Methylosarcina fibrata AML-C10: one gene and its partners. The protein of the gene in region 1 interacts with the protein of each later gene in a pairwise test. Links are inferred from orthologs where the notes say so. Each region holds a gene or a part of one and is shown on either strand. Other genes may lie near its edges. The genes, in order: A3OW_RS0105885, ftsZ and A3OW_RS0115090.

What was found.
Region 2: the proteins of A3OW_RS0105885 (region 1) and ftsZ interact in binary tests that used the Escherichia coli proteins (3 or more experiments, as listed by UniProt). The link is inferred for Methylosarcina fibrata AML-C10 from one-to-one orthologs.
Region 3: the proteins of A3OW_RS0105885 (region 1) and A3OW_RS0115090 interact in binary tests that used the Escherichia coli proteins (3 or more experiments, as listed by UniProt). The link is inferred for Methylosarcina fibrata AML-C10 from one-to-one orthologs.

What each region holds. Positions count from the first base shown.
Region 1 is NZ_KB889965.1:1,212,534-1,216,800, forward strand. Bases 1,393-4,267 are described here. They hold A3OW_RS0105885 (bifunctional tRNA (adenosine(37)-C2)-methyltransferase TrmG/ribosomal RNA large subunit methyltransferase RlmN), read right to left. Parts: upstream 3,449-4,267; coding sequence 2,336-3,448; downstream 1,393-2,335. Other genes in these bases: hisS (histidine--tRNA ligase), read right to left, coding at 1,393-1,572; pilW (type IV pilus biogenesis/stability protein PilW), read right to left, coding at 1,588-2,346; ndk (nucleoside-diphosphate kinase), read right to left, coding at 3,423-3,854; secF (protein translocase subunit SecF), read right to left, coding at 3,959-4,267. In the rest of the region: A3OW_RS0105870 (YfgM family protein), read right to left, coding at 1-248; more of hisS, read right to left, coding at 277-1,392.
Region 2 is NZ_KB889965.1:3,800,455-3,806,496, forward strand. The notes cover bases 1,560-4,397. They hold ftsZ (cell division protein FtsZ), read left to right. Parts: upstream 1,560-2,320; coding sequence 2,321-3,475; downstream 3,476-4,397. Other genes in these bases: ftsA (cell division protein FtsA), read left to right, coding at 1,560-2,295; lpxC (UDP-3-O-acyl-N-acetylglucosamine deacetylase), read left to right, coding at 3,689-4,397. Outside these bases: A3OW_RS0117740 (D-alanine--D-alanine ligase), read left to right, coding at 1-192; A3OW_RS0117745 (cell division protein FtsQ/DivIB), read left to right, coding at 294-1,091; more of ftsA, read left to right, coding at 1,069-1,559; more of lpxC, read left to right, coding at 4,398-4,612; A3OW_RS0117765 (DciA family protein), read right to left, coding at 4,776-5,210; A3OW_RS25410 (TonB-dependent receptor plug domain-containing protein), read right to left, coding at 5,391-6,042. UniProt on the Escherichia coli protein: Essential cell division protein that forms a contractile ring structure (Z ring) at the future cell division site. The regulation of the ring assembly controls the timing and the location of cell division.
Region 3 is NZ_KB889965.1:3,215,394-3,221,551, forward strand. Bases 1,680-4,633 are described here. They hold A3OW_RS0115090 (DEAD/DEAH box helicase), read right to left. Parts: upstream 3,846-4,633; coding sequence 2,514-3,845; downstream 1,680-2,513. Other genes in these bases: gloB (hydroxyacylglutathione hydrolase), read right to left, coding at 1,680-1,997; A3OW_RS0115085 (DUF2905 domain-containing protein), read left to right, coding at 2,240-2,455; A3OW_RS0115100 (rhomboid family intramembrane serine protease), read left to right, coding at 4,044-4,633. Outside these bases: A3OW_RS0115070 (sigma-54-dependent Fis family transcriptional regulator), read left to right, coding at 1-576; A3OW_RS0115075 (STAS domain-containing protein), read left to right, coding at 758-1,021; more of gloB, read right to left, coding at 1,233-1,679; more of A3OW_RS0115100, read left to right, coding at 4,634-4,727; A3OW_RS0115105 (hypothetical protein), read left to right, coding at 4,861-5,187; A3OW_RS0115110 (DUF5765 domain-containing protein), read left to right, coding at 5,432-6,151. UniProt on the Escherichia coli protein: DEAD-box RNA helicase involved in the assembly of the 50S ribosomal subunit at low temperature. Exhibits RNA-stimulated ATP hydrolysis and RNA unwinding activity. Acts before DeaD.

The DNA of each region.
Region 1 (4,267 bases):
AACTCTTGCTGCAGACGCTGGCCGAGCTTTTCGGCCGACTCTTTTTTGTTTTCCGCAACGGCTTTCAGGTACTGGGTGTAAAGATTCGAGGCCTGTTCGGCTTTTTCCTGCCGGTGAGTCTGCCAAAAGTTCCAGCCCACGATCAGAGCGATGCCCAACGCCACTCCGATAATCGATGCCGGACCGTTCTCTTTCCACCATCTTTTCAATGCTTCAAGCTGTTCTTCTTCTGTATCGTAAATAGCCACTGTTGTCCTCGATTGAATGTGTGAACGGTTAACTGGATTTTCCGAAACGGCCGGTTAAAAAGGCAATCGCTTCATCTCGGGATAACGTTTGCTGGAGACCGGTCGAGTCGTTTTCCCCGCGTAAGGATTTAAGCCCGACCTTGCCTTCCGCAACCTCATCCTCTCCCAGAATGACGGCGAATTCGGCGCCCGACTTGTCGGCTTTTTTAAACTGGCTTTTGAAATTGCCGCCGCCGCAATGAAGCTGAAGTTTTAACGAAGGAATTTCATTCCTGAACGTTTCGGCCAACCGCAATCCTTCCCGCTCGGCTTTTTCGCCGACCCGAATCAGGTAAACGTCCACGTCCCCGGCTACCGAAATCTGATCGAGCGTTTCCATCAGCGCCAGCAAACGTTCCATGCCCATCGCAAACCCCACCGCATGACTGGCTCTTCCGCCCAATTGTTCGATCAGGCCGTCGTAGCGGCCGCCGGCGCATACGGTGCCCTGGGAACCCAGTTCGTCGGTCACCCATTCGAAAACGGTCTTGCCGTAATAATCCAGTCCGCGGACCAGGCGGTAATTGATTTCGTACTCGATGCCCAGATCGTCGAGAATCGACCGCAAGGCGTCAAAATGACCCAGGCTGTCCTCTCCCAGATAATCCATCAAGACCGGAGCGGCCTCCACCACGGCCTTCATTGCCGGGTTTTTGGTGTCGAGGATCCGCAACGGATTGGCGTCCAGACGGCGCAGGCTGTCGACGTCCAGTTGTTCCAGGTGCCGGCGGAAATAATCCACCAGGCTGTCCCGGTACACGGCCCTTTCCTGCAAAGTGCCCAGCGAATTCAGTTGCAATTTGACTTTGCTCCGCACGCCGAGCCGGTTCCACAGCCGATGCATGATTAAAATCAGTTCCGCATCGATATCGGGGCCGGCCAGACCGTAAGTTTCAACGCCCAGTTGATAGAACTGCCGGTAGCGCCCTTTTTGCGGACGTTCGTGGCGATACATCGGGCCGTAATACCATAATCTTTGCACTTGATTATGGATCAGTCCGTGTTCGAGACAGGCCCTAAGGCAGCCTGCGGTGCCTTCGGGGCGCAGGGTCAACGAATCGCCGTTGCGGTCGTCGAAGGTATACATTTCCTTTTCAACGATGTCGGTGACTTCACCGATCGAACGTTTGAAAAGTTCGGTTTTTTCCACGATCGGCAGACGAATCTCGCGATACCCATAGCCTGCGAGCACTTCCCGGATGATTTGCTCGGCATGCTGCCAAAGCGGCGTCTGGTCTGGAAGCACGTCGTGCATTCCTCGGATTGCTTGTATATTGTTTGCCATGCGTTGGACGGGCGGTTACTCGGAAATGGACCGGATCTTGTTTGCTTCGTTCGAAAGGGGAAATTTTTCCAGTAACAGGTTTCGATATTCTTTCGCCCGGTCGGTATTGCCCAGGGCGCGCTCCGTTTGAAAAGCGACGAACAAGGTTTCCGGCGTATGGGAGGCAACGCTCAAATAGCGTTCCAGGAAGCCTTTGGCGGCCCACAGATCGCCTTTTTGATAACTGATCTTTTGCATGCCCGCCAGAGCCGGCGCATAGGCTTTGCTCGACTCCAGGGCCTGCCGCAAATACGGTTCGGCCTTTGCTCTGTCGCCTTTGTTCAAGAGGCAGCGGCCGGCATTGGTCAGGGCAATCCACGGCCGTTCGTTTAACGGATCGGAACCCGCCTGGGCCAACAGGGCCAAGCCTTTGTCGGTCTCGCCGCGGTCGCATAAAAAGCGGCCGAAGTTATTCTGCACTCTGACGTCGTCCGGATTCAAGTTCAGCGCAGTTTCGTATTCGTTTTCGGCGTCGTCGTACTGCTTCATTTTTTCATACAAGAACGCCAGGGAATTGTGCGCCTCGGCATTGCCCGAATCGTAGTCGACCGCCTTTTCCAGATTCTCTTTCGCAATATCCAGCTTGTTCAGATTCATGTAGCGTACGCCCAACTGCAAGTAGGTATCCGCCTTTTCCTTTTTTTTGGCGCCGGTTTCGCCCAATGAAGCGCAAGCGGTCAGCACGGCAATCATCAGCGCCGGAAGTATGAATCGAGGAAATAGATCAGGCCGCACTGTCGAACCCCATTGCTTTCAGTTTAAGATGCCGACGGCTTTTATCGTCGACCTTGCCGACCAGTTGCCCGCAGGCCGCATCGATGTCGTCGCCCCTGGTCTTTCTGACCGTGGTGACGATCCCCGCCTCGTTCAATAAGGTTTTGAAGCGGTGAATCGTATGATTGCTCGAACACCGGTAGGGCGAGCCCGGAAACGGATTGAACGGTATCAGATTCAGCTTGGACGGCACCGTTTTCAATAATTTGATCAGGCCGCGGGCGTCTTCCATCGAATCGTTGACGCCGTCGAGCATGACGTATTCGAAAGTGATCGTGCGCCTCGGAGCCAGTTTGGCGTTGTCCCGGCAGGCCTCCATTAATTCCTTCAACGGATATTTTTTATTGATCGGCACCAGTTGATCCCGAAGTTCGTCGGTCACCGCATGCAGCGACACCGCCAGACTGACGTCGCAAACCTGAGTCAACCGGTACATGGCCGGCACCACGCCCGAGGTGCTGATGGTCACCCGGCGCTTGGACAGGCCGAACGCGAAATCGTCCATCATCAGATGCATCGCCGCGACGACGTTGTCGAAATTGAGCAGCGGCTCGCCCATGCCCATCATGACCACATTGGTGATCTTTTTATCCGGGCCGAGGCGTCTTTGCGCCACCAGCAACTGGCCGATGATTTCCGAGGTGCCGAGATTGCGGTTGAAGCCCTGTTGTGCGGTCGAGCAAAACGAGCAGGCCAGCGCGCAGCCGATCTGCGAGGACACGCACAGCGTGCCCCGCCCTTCTTCGGGAATGAACACCGTTTCGACGCGGTTGCCGCAGTGGGTCTGCATCGCCCATTTCCGGGTGCCGTCGGAAGCGATTTGCTCGACGACGACTTCCGGGGTGGCGATGTGGCCATGCTCGGCCAGATAGGAGCGCAGCGGTTTGCTCAGGTTGGTCATCCGGTCGAAATCGTCGACGCCTTCCTGATAGATCCACTTCATCAACTGAGTCGCCCGAAACGGCTTTTCCCCCAGAACGGCAAAAAAAGCCTCCAGGCCCTTTCTGTCGAAGTCGAGCAGGTTGACGGATTGAGTTTTATCGGGTGCGGGGGCAGAGTTCATTATCCGAGAAAAAGAAAGCGATTTCTTCTTTGGCCGTTTCCGCCGCATCCGAGCCGTGCACGGCGTTTTCGTCGATGCTGTTGGCGAAATCGGCGCGGATGGTGCCGGGCGCTGCATCCTTCGGGTTGGTGGCGCCCATGATGTCGCGATTTTTCAGAATCGCATTTTCGCCTTCCAAAACCTGCATCATCACCGGACCCGAAATCATGAAGGAAACCAGATCCCTGAAGAAAGGACGCTCTTTGTGCACCGCATAAAATCCTTCAGCCTGAGCCTGGGTCAGATGAACCATTTTCGCGGCGACGATTTTCAGGCCGTTCTTCTCGAAACGGCTGTAAATTTCGCCGATCACGTTCCTGGCTACGGCATCCGGTTTAATGATTGAGAAAGTGCGTTCTATCGCCATTGCTTTTGAAACTCCAGATTATAAATTAAGTTAATCGGCCATTATATCCGATCTGTCCCCTATTTCGAAGACAGCAAACGATATTGTCTCGAAGAAGCGGTTGATTAAGGACGATTGTCGATCTCCGCACCCTCTTTGACCGGTGCCATCAGATCTTTCCTCGACACACCCAGCCACAGCAAGATAGGACTTGCAACGAGAACGGACGAGTAAATGCCGAATATGATGCCTATGGTCAGTGCCAACGCAAAATTATGCAGCGCTTCGCCACCGAAAAAAAACATCGCCAACACCATCAGTTGCGTCATCAAGTGCGTAATCACCGTGCGCGACATCGTTGTCGTGATGGCGTTATCGATCATGTCGGGAACGCTCGCATTGCGCATCTTATGGAAATTTTCCCGTACCCGGTC
Region 2 (6,042 bases), 2.6 Mb from region 1 along the record:
GTTGTCGGCGTCAAAGGTTGGGCGCGAGTGGACGTGTTTATCGATCAGTCGGGTCAATCCCAACTGATTGAAATCAACACCGTTCCGGGCATGACCGATCACAGCCTGGTGCCGATGGCCGCGAAGCAGGCCGGGATAGATTTTGACGATCTGGCCTGGCGCATACTCGAAACCAGCCTGATCCGGGATTGAGCCGGAACTATTGAATTGGGAATGATTTGTTTAGCAGTTCTTATGAGTCATTGCATTCGCCCGCGGATGCCGGTTGCCGAATCGGTCTTGGGAATGGATTGATGCAGGCAGTGAAAATAGTGGCAACTCTGTTGTTGCTGGCAGGCGTGATATGGATTTACGGTTATAAACTCAAGAAATACGGAAACGAAGCGATTCCGATCAAATATGTAAGAACCGAAGGTGTATTTCAGCATATCAGTAAAGACGAAATAAAAAGGATTCTGCTGCCGTTGGTCAAAACCGGAATACTGACCGCCGATATGCAGGCCATACACAATGCAGTAGGCCAACTGCCGTGGGTGGATACGGTTTCGGTCAAGAGGGTGTGGCCCGATGCGATCGATATCCGGATCAAGGAAAAAAAACCTTACGCGCGTTGGGGAGAGAACAGTTTGATAAATGAACAAGGCGTGATTTTCACCCCCGACAACGTAGATCAGTTTCAATCGCTGACCTTGCTGAACGGTCCGGAAAAGCAGCAAATCAAAGCGCTGGAAATCATGAAAGGAGTGAAAACGGCATTGGCGGACCAGTCCATGGAAATGGTGGAGTTCGATATCAACAACCGATGGTCATGGAAAATCAGGTTGGCGACCGGAATGGAAATATTGTTGGGAAGGACGGATCAACTGATGAAATTACAACGGTTTTTAAGAACCCTGGCCCTTCTGGGCGAAGACAGAGTCAAGGCGATGTCGGTGGTTGATTTGAGATACCCGAACGGATATGCGGTTTCATGGAGGCCTGGAAGCGAAAAGGTGGATTGGGAAAAGATGGCAAACCCGCAGCAAACGACAGACAGGCAACCGGAAACAGCGACAAAGAGTAAACAAAATGGCAAAAAAAACAGAACGTAATTTAATAGTCGGGTTGGACATCGGCACTACCAAGGTTGCCGCTATTGTGGGTGAGCTTACCAGTGAAGGTCACATTGAGGTTATCGGCATCGGTTCGGCTCCGTCCCGAGGATTAAAGAAAGGCGTCGTGGTCAATCTGGAGTCGACGGTCACTTCCATTCAAAGGGCCATCGAAGAAGCCGAATTGATGGCGGGCTGTCAGATTAAATCGGTGTTCGCCGGCATTGCCGGCAGTCATATCCGCAGCCTGAACTCTCACGGTATTGTCGCGATCAAGGACAAGGAGGTGACTCAGTACGACATCGACCGGGTCATCGATTCGGCCCGAGCGGTGGCGATTCCGGCGGATCAGAAGATATTGCACATTTTGCCCCAGGAGTTCGTGATCGATCTTCAGGAAGGCATTAAAGAGCCGGTCGGCATGTCGGGCATTCGTCTCGAAGCCAAGGTTCATATGGTGACCAGCAGCGTCAGCGCGCAGCAGAACATCATCAAATGCATCCGCCGATGCGGATTGGAAGTCGATGACATCGTTCTGGAGCAACTGGCCTCCTGTACCGCGGTACTGACCGAAGACGAAAAGGAACTGGGCGTCTGTCTGATCGACATCGGCGGCGGGACCACGGACATCGCCATTTTCGTCGATGGCGCCATCAAGCATACCGCCGTCATTCCGATCGCCGGGGATCAGGTAACGAACGACATAGCCGTCGCCTTGCGTACGCCGACGGTCAATGCGGAAGAAATCAAAAGAAAATACGCCTGTGCTCTCACTCAACTGGCCAGCGTTGAAGGAGCCATTGAAGTGCCGAGCATCGGCGATCGGGCGCCGCGAAAGATTTCCACTCAGAATCTGGCCGAAATCATCGAGCCGCGGTATGAAGAACTGATGTTGCTGGTGCAGTCCGAGCTCAGGCGCAGCGGTTATGAAGAATTGATTGCCGCCGGTATCGTATTGACCGGAGGCAGTGCAAAAGTGATGGGATTGATCGAACTGGCCGAGGAGATTTTCCATATGCCGGTACGAATGGGAGTGCCACAGAATGTCACTGGGCTGGCGGAGGTCGTAAAGAATCCGATCCATGCCACAGGAGTAGGTTTGTTAATGTACGGAAAGGAGCATCAAGTTTTAGGAAAAAGTGTAGATTTTGAAAGCGGTGGATGGCTTTCAAAGATAAGAAATTGGTTTCAAGGTAATTTTTGATTTAGTTTTTTAAGGGGCAGCGGCAATGAAATACGAATTGATGGATATGTGTAGCGAAACAGCGGTTATCAAGGTAATCGGTGTCGGGGGTGGCGGCGGCAATGCAGTCAGCCACATGGTGGGCAGTCATATAGAAGGTGTTGAGTTCATCTGTGCCAACACCGACGCTCAGGCATTAAGAAAGTTGAACGTAAGTACGATTATTCAGTTGGGAGTCGAACTTACCAAAGGTTTGGGAGCAGGCACGAATCCGGAAATAGGAAAACAGGCGGCAGAAGAAAACCGCGAGCGCATCAAGGAAGTGCTGCAAGGCGCGGACATGGTGTTCTTAACCGCCGGCATGGGCGGTGGAACGGGTACCGGAGCCATTCCGGTGATTGCCGGCATTGCACGCGAAATGGGTATTCTGACGGTGGCGGTCGTGACCAAACCGTTTCTGTTCGAAGGCAAAAAGAAGCAGGCGATCGCCGAACAGGGCATTGCGGAGCTTGAGAGATACGTGGATTCGTTGATTACGATACCCAACCAGAAATTATTGCCGGTTCTGGGCAATAACGTGTCGCTGGTCAACGCGTTCAAGGCGGCTAACGATATTTTGCTGGACGCCGTACAGGGCATTACTCAGTTGATCGTGCATCCCGGCATGATCAACGTCGATTTTGCCGACGTCAAGACCGTGATGACCGGAATGGGAGCGGCCATTATGGGTACGGGCTCCGCATCCGGCGATCAGCGCGCCCGGGAAGCGGCCGAAAAAGCCATCGCCTGCCCTCTGCTGGAAGACATCAACCTGCAGGGTGCCAAAGGCATTCTGGTGAACATTACCGCCTCGGACATGGGCATTGCCGAGTTTGACGAAGTGGGCAGCATCGTCCATGAATTTGCCTCGGAAGATGCGATCATCAAAATCGGTACGGCCATCGATCCGGCTTTGGGCGATGAAATCAAGGTGACCGTAGTCGCAACCGGCATGGGCTTGCCTCGTCAGATGCAGAAAGCTCCGGTAAAACTGGTGCAGAAAGCCTCGGCCGGCGAAGTCAGTTACAGCGAGTTCGATAAACCGACCATCATCCGGAACAAATCGGAAAGCAGGGAAACCCGTTTCGGCGTTCCGCCTAAAAACGACGACAACCTGGATTATCTGGATATTCCAGCTTTCTTGAGGCGTCAGGCCGACTGATCGGGCAAACGATGAAAAAACCAAGGAGATGAACGAACAGTAGATCCGGTTTCTTTTCAACGCCTATTTTTGACGGATACCCTGCAGGATTGGCCTCCTGCGGGGTATCGTTGAATAAAGTAGACGGTCGGGAAGTCCCGTCCCTTTACCTCTTACGGGGCGGATCATGATAAAATTCAATCTCTAGCTCCCTATCCCTGACCTTTTATAGTTATGATCAAACAACGAACTTTAAAAAATACCATCAGAGCCACAGGCGTAGGCCTGCATACCGGCGAGAAAGTGTATTTAACGTTACGTCCTGCCGAACCCAACACCGGCATTCGTTTCCGCCGGGTGGATTTGCCCGAACCGGTCACCATTCAAGCTTCTCCTGTCAACGTCGGCGAAACGGTGCTCTCAACCACGCTGGTTTCGGGCAACGTCAAAATCTCCACGATCGAACACCTGCTTTCGGCTTTTGCCGGTCTCGGCATCGACAATGCGATTATCGACGTCAGCGCGGCCGAAGTTCCCATTATGGACGGCAGCGCCGGGCCTTTCGTGTTTTTACTGCAATCGGCCGGGGTCGAAGAACAGGACTGCCCGAAGGAATACATTCGCATCAAGCGCAGTATTCGGGTGGAAGACGGAGACAAATGGGCGGCTTTCGATCCGTTCGACGGATTCAAAGTCACCTTCACGATCGATTTCGAACATCCGGCTTTCAAAAAACACGTCAAAACCGCCACCATGGATTTTTCTTCCACCACGTTCGTGAAGGAAGTCAGCCGGGCACGGACTTTCGGTTTTATGAAGGATATCGACATGCTGCGGCAAAACAACCTGGCTCTGGGCGGGAGCCTGGACAACGCCATTGTTGTCGATGAAGACAAGATTCTGAATGAAGACGGCCTGCGCTATGCCGACGAATTCGTCAAGCACAAGATTCTTGATGCAATCGGAGACTTATACCTTCTGGGGCACAGTCTGATCGGCGAGTTCACCGGCTATAAATCGGGGCATGGCCTGAACAATCAACTTCTCCGGACCTTGTTGAACGAAAGGGACGCCTGGGAAATGATTACTTTTTCCAATGAAGAAGAGGCGCCCATTTCGTTTATGCGTTCAGCCGTGTCGCCGCGGCCGGCGGCCTAAGATCCGGTTCGATTTTCCCCGGCACGGAGTCAGCGGGGCTGGGGATTCACCTCTTTCCTTTCACCTTCGGGTTTCCTGTCATACACCTCAGCGTTCTGCCTGTCAAAAAGCGCGCCCAAAATTCGTGTATCGGGCGGCGGGTATCCAGGGAGACAGCGGGGCTTTACAGCCTGGCCAGGGTCGCGCTTAATTTTTGCAGCGCCCGTTTCAATTCCTCGTCGGCAATATTTTCGCTGTGGTTTCGGATTAACAGGATGTTTTCCGGCGATGGAACATGCGGTTTTTCAATGCTCTTTTTTTCAGGGTCGAACCGGTCCGCAAGAATGCGAATCTGCAAACTTTCTGCCGCAGGTTCATCCGTCGAGGCAATGGCCGTCAATAAGTCATTGTTATAGAATCGGATCTGGGAAGCCCATGCCGCCGAATCGGTATAAATCAGCAATTTTTTGTCATTTTTTACACAATGAAAAACATGCCGGGACAAGGGAGGCGGCAATACCCCGCGGATTCGGTCGAGCATGCGTTGTTGTTGCTCCAACTGGCTCGAATATTGCGCGAGCAGCCGATTGGGAAAGGACGCTGCGGTTTGGAAAGGCATCGGGAACAGGCCAAATCAAAAATCACATCATCCTATGGGGCGATGGGTTTGGCAAGGAAATTTGAGCGCCTTATCCCAGGATTATGAAAGAACGGCGTACGATAGGCGGCAAGATCCAGCCATTTTTGACAAGAACGATTTCATTGGCCTCTCTGCGGCAGGAAAACGCCTCTGTAAAAGCTATTGAAAGCGGTAGGTGAACCACAACCGGAAATTGCGGCCGTCCTGCGGGACGGTATTGATCCGCGTTTCATCGCCGGCGGGATGCTCGTAACGGCTGTCGAACAGATTGTAGAGAGAAGCCGACAGCTCGAAGCCGGGCGCCAGCCGGGCGGCGGTCATCGTTAAATTGGTGACCTGATAATCCGAAGCGCGTAATTCGCTTTTTGTTTTACGTTCCCCGACATATTGCCATTCGACGCCGAGTCTGATTTTATCCAGCCAGACCGGCATCGATAAATTCAATTTGCCGAGATGACGCGGCGAGTTGCTCAGCCAGCAGCCCTGCAAATCGTCCATCGCGTAGGTAAAGGTATAGCTGCCGCGCAAACGCACGCCGCTGTCCCACAGATAATCCCCCTCGAATTCAAAGCCGTCCATGTCGATATCGCCGTAATTGGTATAGACCAGCAAATTGTCCTTCGGATCGTTGACTAAATTGATCAGGTTTCTGATGTTGTTGTGAAACGCCGTTCCGATCAGGCGCAGATTGCCCATCGGCTGGTATTCGGCAATGAATTCGAAGGATCGAGTTTTCTCGGGATCCAGAGTAACCGGCGATTTTTGCACATTGGCCAGATGGTAATATTTCTCGTACAGATTGGGCGCCCGG
Region 3 (6,158 bases), 2.0 Mb from region 1 along the record:
CGCGTCGGCGGCCACGCGCCGATCAAGGTCGACGTGCGCGTCATCGCCGCCACCAACCGCAATCTCTTGCAGGCGGTTGCGGAAAAAACCTTCCGGGACGATCTCTATTACCGGCTCAACGTTTTTCCGGTGTTCACCCCGCCGTTAAGGGAGCGAACCGAAGACATTCCATTGCTGGTGTCCTATCTGATCAACAAGTTTTCCAGGCGGCTGGACAAGCGTGTCGAAGGCATCGGCGAGGCCTCGCTGCGCCGCCTGCACGCCTACCACTGGCCCGGCAATATCCGGGAACTGGAAAACGTCGTCGAACGCGCCATCATTCTTTGCGACGACCCGATCCTCGAAATCGATTCGGGCCTGCTGCCCGGATCGGCTCCGGCCGCCGGAATTCCGCTGTCCATGCCGGAAGACGGCCGGCTGGAAGCGGTCGAAAAACAACACATCGAAGCCGTGCTGGAACAGACCGGCTGGATCGTCGAAGGCGAAAAAGGCGCCGCCAGGATACTGGGCCTGAATCCCAGCACGCTCCGCTATCGGATGAAAAAACTGAACATTGCCAGAGAATCCCGCCAATAGTTGCAGAGGCCGTCAATAATTGAGGACAAGCGCTGCCGAAAGACTCTCCTTACAGACGAGTTGGAACCGATAAGGTGACGAAAAAACAAGCGATTGTTCTTTAATTTTATTCAACCGGGGCACCTGGCATGCATTTCGCCTGTCGATTGTTATGTTATGAACGATAGGAAACCAGACAATCATGCTTAAAATTACTTCCGTAGAGAATGCGTCGGCCGAAAGACTGCTGGTCGTCGAGGGGCGTTTGGTGGGTCCGTGGGTCAAGGAACTGGAAACCGCCGTCAGCGGCCTAGGTACGATACCCGGCTGCATGTACATCGACGTCGCCGCGGTCAGCTTCGTCGATACCCGAGGCATCAGGCTGCTGCACCGGCTGATGAACCAGGGCGTGGTCCTGCAGTCCGTCTCTCCGTTCGTTCAGGAGCTCTTGAACATGAAGCCTTGAATGGCAGTGGTAGGGTACGCACCGCGTACCTTTATCAAGACATACTGAATATCAAGCTCCTAATGGTACGCGGTGCGTACCCTACCACTACGATAAGGAAGACCTGCCCGGTTTTGAAACCGGGCAGGTCTTCTACGGCCCAGCCCCCTAACAGTTGGAACCGTCCACGATACCGGCATCGCCCGAATCCTTGCCTGTTGCCGACAAGCGCTCAAAAACGGTCCTTCAGCCGCCGGGTTTCGGCAAAAACGTCCATCGGCGGCCGCCGGCTCATGCCGACGTGTTTTTGCAATTCCGGGCTGTCTTCCCGGAAAAACGGATTGGTCGCCAGCTCTTCCGCCACGGTGGTCGGCACGGTCGGCCGGTTTTGCCGCCGCAGCCGTTCGACCTCTTCCATCCGTCTTTGCAGCGCGGGATTTTCGGGCTCCACCGTCAACGCAAAGCGTCCGTTCGCCTGGGTGTATTCGTGAGTGCAATAGATCCGGGTATCGCCGGGCAGGACTTTCAACTTCTGTAAAGAATGCCACATTTGTTCGGCGGTGCCTTCGAACAGGCGGCCGCAGCCCATGGCGAACAAGGTGTCGCCGCAAAAAAGCAGCCGGTCTTCGGCAAAATGATAAACGATGTGCCCCCGGGTGTGGCCGGGCGTGAACAGGATGCCGGCCCGGTGCCGGCCCAGCGAAACGGTATCGCCCTCCCGAACGGCGCGGTCGATGCCGGGAATCCGGTCCCGGTCTTCGTATCCCCCGATGATCGTGCAACCGGTCTGCTGTTTGAGCTCCAGATTGCCGTTGACGTGGTCCCAGTGGTGATGCGTATTGAAGATGGCGGTCAGGCGCCATCCCTTGCGCTCCAGAAACTCCAGCACCGGCGGCGCCAGCGCCGGATCGACCGCGGCGGTTTCCAGAGACGCCGGATCATGAAGGATATGGATGTAGTTGTCGGTCAACACCGGCAGCGAAACGATTTCGAGCATGACAGCCACCCTTGAAAAGCATTAAAACAAAGCATTGGACATTGTTGTTTCCGGCCCATCTTATCTCGTTGCTATCCGAACCCCTTCTTCGATATACCCAGCCGGAATACGCTGTCGGCAACGATCGATAGGCGTCTTTTTCGTTACGCCGTGGGCGCAATTTAAATAAAATGCAGTCATTCGCCTGATTCCCCGATCTAATCAATTTAAAACGTAATCAACCGGACAGAGGAGAGTGTCTTATGACCATTGGCAAATTACTGACGTCGATCGGCCTCGTTTTGATCGTCGTCGGGCTGATTTTGACTTATGCACCGGGCCTTCTGAACTGGTTCGGCCGGTTGCCGGGCGATATCCGTATCGACAACGAAAAAAGCGTGGTATTCATTCCGTTCGTGTCGATGCTGATCGTCAGCATCGTCCTGAGCCTTCTGATCAATTTGTTTTTGCGGAAATAGGCGGGCATTTTGCTGGGCAAGGCCGAAGAGCATGAAGGCATGTGCTCCGGATTGGCCGTCATTCCGCCGCTGACTCCGGTGTCTTGCGGCTGGGCGCCCGCCGTTTTCCGATATTTTTCGTATCCCTGTGCCTTTTTTTGATTTTTTCGGCCACAGCTTTTTTCACGGCGGCCGGCTTTTTGCTGCCGGCCGCCTTTCCGGAAGCCTTTACCCGTTTCGGCCCCTGATAGGCGCCCTCCAGTTCCTTGATGGTCCGGCGCTGGCAACGCTGTTTTAAATACCGCTCGATCGCCGCCATCAAATTCCATTCGCCCGGACCGACCAGCGTGATCGCGCGGCCGGTTTCGTCGGCGCGCCCCGTACGGCCGATGCGGTGCGTATAATCGACCGCATTTCTCGGCACGTCGAAGTTGACGATCAAATCGATGCCCGCGACGTCCAGACCGCGTGCGGCCAGGTCGGTAGCCAGCAAAACGGAAATCGCGCCCTCGCGCAAAAGGGTCATGACCCGGTTGCGGTCTTTTTGCTCCATTTCGCCGTGAAGAACGCCGACGCGCAGCTTTTGCCCCCGCAACGGCCCCTGCAGCCGTTCGGCCTGAAGGCGGCTGTTGGCGAAGACCAGCGCTTTATCGTAAGGCTCGTTCAGCAACAGCCAGGCCAGCAGTTTTTGTTTGTGCACCGGATCGTCGGCGAGCACGATCTGCTGCTCGATATGGGCGTGCGCCTCGTGCAGGGTGTTGACGGCGACGATCTCTGGAGCCTGCAAAATCCGGTCGGCGATCCCCTTGACGCCCCGGTGATTGAGCGTAGCCGAAAACAGCAGGGTTTGCCTTTCGGGATTGCAGCGGCCGACGATGGCCAGCACCTCGTCGCTAAAACCCATGTCGAGCATGCGGTCGGCCTCGTCCAATACCAGCATGCGCAGGCGGCTTAGGTCGGGCGTGTCCTGGCTCGCCAGCTCCAGCAGGCGTCCCGGAGTCGCAATGATCAGGTCCGGCTTTTGCCGAAGCCGTTTCTGCTGGCTTTTGAAATCATCGCCCCCCGTGACCAGTTCTGTCCGGAGCCCGGTCCATGCCGACAATTGCCGGCATTGATCGTAAATCTGGCGGGACAGTTCGCGGGTGGGCGCCAGAATGAGCGCGAAAGGGCCGGCCTTCCCGGCGGCCTCGGCCAACGCACGGTGCAGCACGGGCAGCAGAAAGGCGGCGGTTTTGCCGCTGCCGGTGGCGGCGCTGACGCAAAGATCCTTATGGACCAGGGCCGGCGGAACGGCCTGTTGCTGCACGGGCGTGGGAGAAGCCATTCCGGCTTCATCAAGCGCCTTCAACAAGGACGGATGCAAAGACAGCGCGGAAAACGAAAGCGGCCGGTCGAAGGTTTCGGTTTGCATGTATGATTAAAATTGGAGAAAACGGGGTAAAGCGCGTTATTGTATCCCAATTCCCGAAGGCCGGGCCCGGTAAAAACGATTTACAGATGCATGAATTGCCATTTAAATTTATGATGTTAAGCTAAGTCGACGAGCATCGGCCGGATTCGGATCGATTTCCGGCGCGCCTCACTGCAACCGGGTAACCAAGAAGGAACCATGATACCGATTCGAGATACCGCTCCCTGCCATTCCCGACCTGTCGTCACTTGGTCTTTGATCGTGGTTTGCACGGTCATTTTCATCGTCATGCAATGGCTACCCTACGAGGTGAGCTACCGGCTCATCCATTTGTACGGCATGGTGCCGCTGCGTTATTCCAATCCGGATTGGGCCCTGGCGCAGGGTTTGCCGTTCGACGGCTATCTCTCCTTCCTGACCAACCTGTTTTTGCACGGCAACTGGCTGCACCTGATCACCAACATGTGGTTTTTGTGGATTTTCGCCGATAACGTGGAAGACCGCATGGGGCGGGTTCGTTTTCTGATTTTTTATATCCTGTGCGGCCTGTTCGCGACTTATCTACAGTGGTATTTCGACCGGACCCTGGAGATTCCGGTCGTGGGCGCGTCCGGCGCCCTGGCCGGCGTGCTGGGAGCCTATTTTTTTCTTTACCCCATGGCCCGGGTGATCCTGCTGCCGATCCCCTTCATTCCGTTCATCTTCAACGTGCCGGCCATTGCCTTTTTGGGCATATGGGTCATCATCCAGTTGCACAACGCCACCACGTCGGTGGTGTTCAAGGGAGTCTCGGTCGACGTCGCCTGGTGGGCGCATCTGGGCGGTTTCATAGCCGGCATTCTGCTCTACCGTTATTTCATCAAACCACAAGCCGAGGAATAAAGATGGATCAATCGGCCGGCTTTCGATATAATTGCCCCAATAAAATTCGGGACTTATCGGCCATTACCCTGCGGCCGAACGTCTTTCTTTGTTTAAACGGGACTTGAAATTCTCTCAGGAAATTGAAAGGTATATGAAAAAAGTTAACGTCGCGTTGGTCAGACTGCTTCAGTTTGTCGTTTTTGTGGTATTCACATTCGTCGTCATCACTTATTTCGGAGCGATGGTGTTATTGCCTCTGGATGCCGTAGCCCTGCTGATCAAATTGATGGGTCTGGTGGGCCTGCACGGTTTCATCGGCGCCGTCATCGCCGTTCCGGTGATCGGCTATCTGGGCATGATCGTCTACAAGACTCCCGGACTTTGCAAAATGATCGTCGACACCGGCATCGACCTGGCTAAAATCGGCAAGGCCAAAGTCGAAGCTTTCAATGAAATTGTTAACGCGGTAAAAGCCTGATCCAGTCATTCCGAATCTCCTGCCGAAGCCGCCTTCTTTCCGATTCGGCTTTCCCGGCGACACCGCGATTTTATTAAAGGCGTGCCGAATTTTCCTCACGCCTTTTTTAACGATTGAAATAGGAACAGCCGCTCTTGAACGGCCATTGTTTCTCCAGAATCTGAAACAACAATTAGAATAACTGTCTGCCGGCTGCAAGGCCGGCGTCTTCTGTCGATCATCGTTCAAAATTATAGGATTAGCTATGTGTTTTAGTGCAAACATGTCGCTGGGGCTGGGCATTATCGGCTTTGCCGCCTCGGGAATCACTTTTCTCGACAAAGAGGAAGCGTTTTGGGTCAGAACGGCGCGAGCTTATGCGATCTTCCATTTTTCGCTGATGGAACTCATCCAGTATTTCGCCTACCCCGTCGCCAACGAGTGCGGTTACGGCACCAATCTGTTTCTCAGCGAGCTGTCGACTTACCATATCAGCCTTCAGGCGCTCGCGATCATGCCGGCGCTGGCGACCTACTCCTCCGACCCGACCGCGCTGAAACGCGCCTTTCAACTCGGTTTGGCGCTGAGCGGACCTTTCCTGATTTTTACCTTTCTGCCGAAAGAATGGCAATTGGGCTCAATTCAACCGAACTTCATCGGCAACATGATCGCCTGCCTGTTCATGGGCAAATACCATATCGGCTACTCCATCCCCAGCGCCTTCGGCCTGGCGGTTACCTGGGGCTCCCTGTTCGGTTTGGCGTTCAGCGGCTTCGTCTGGAAAAACAACTGGAAAATCGCCAGCTACCACTGCGTGATGGCGCTTCTGACGCTGTTCATGCCGCAATGGCTGTTCGGCGTCAGCACCGGTGAAGCGGCCGCGATCTACTGTTTTTATTCGATTCCGATCACCGCGAGCTTCATGCCGTGGTTTAAAAAGTTTTTCATGGCGCAGCCGGCGGCTCTGGAACGGCAGTACGTCTGACCGGAAA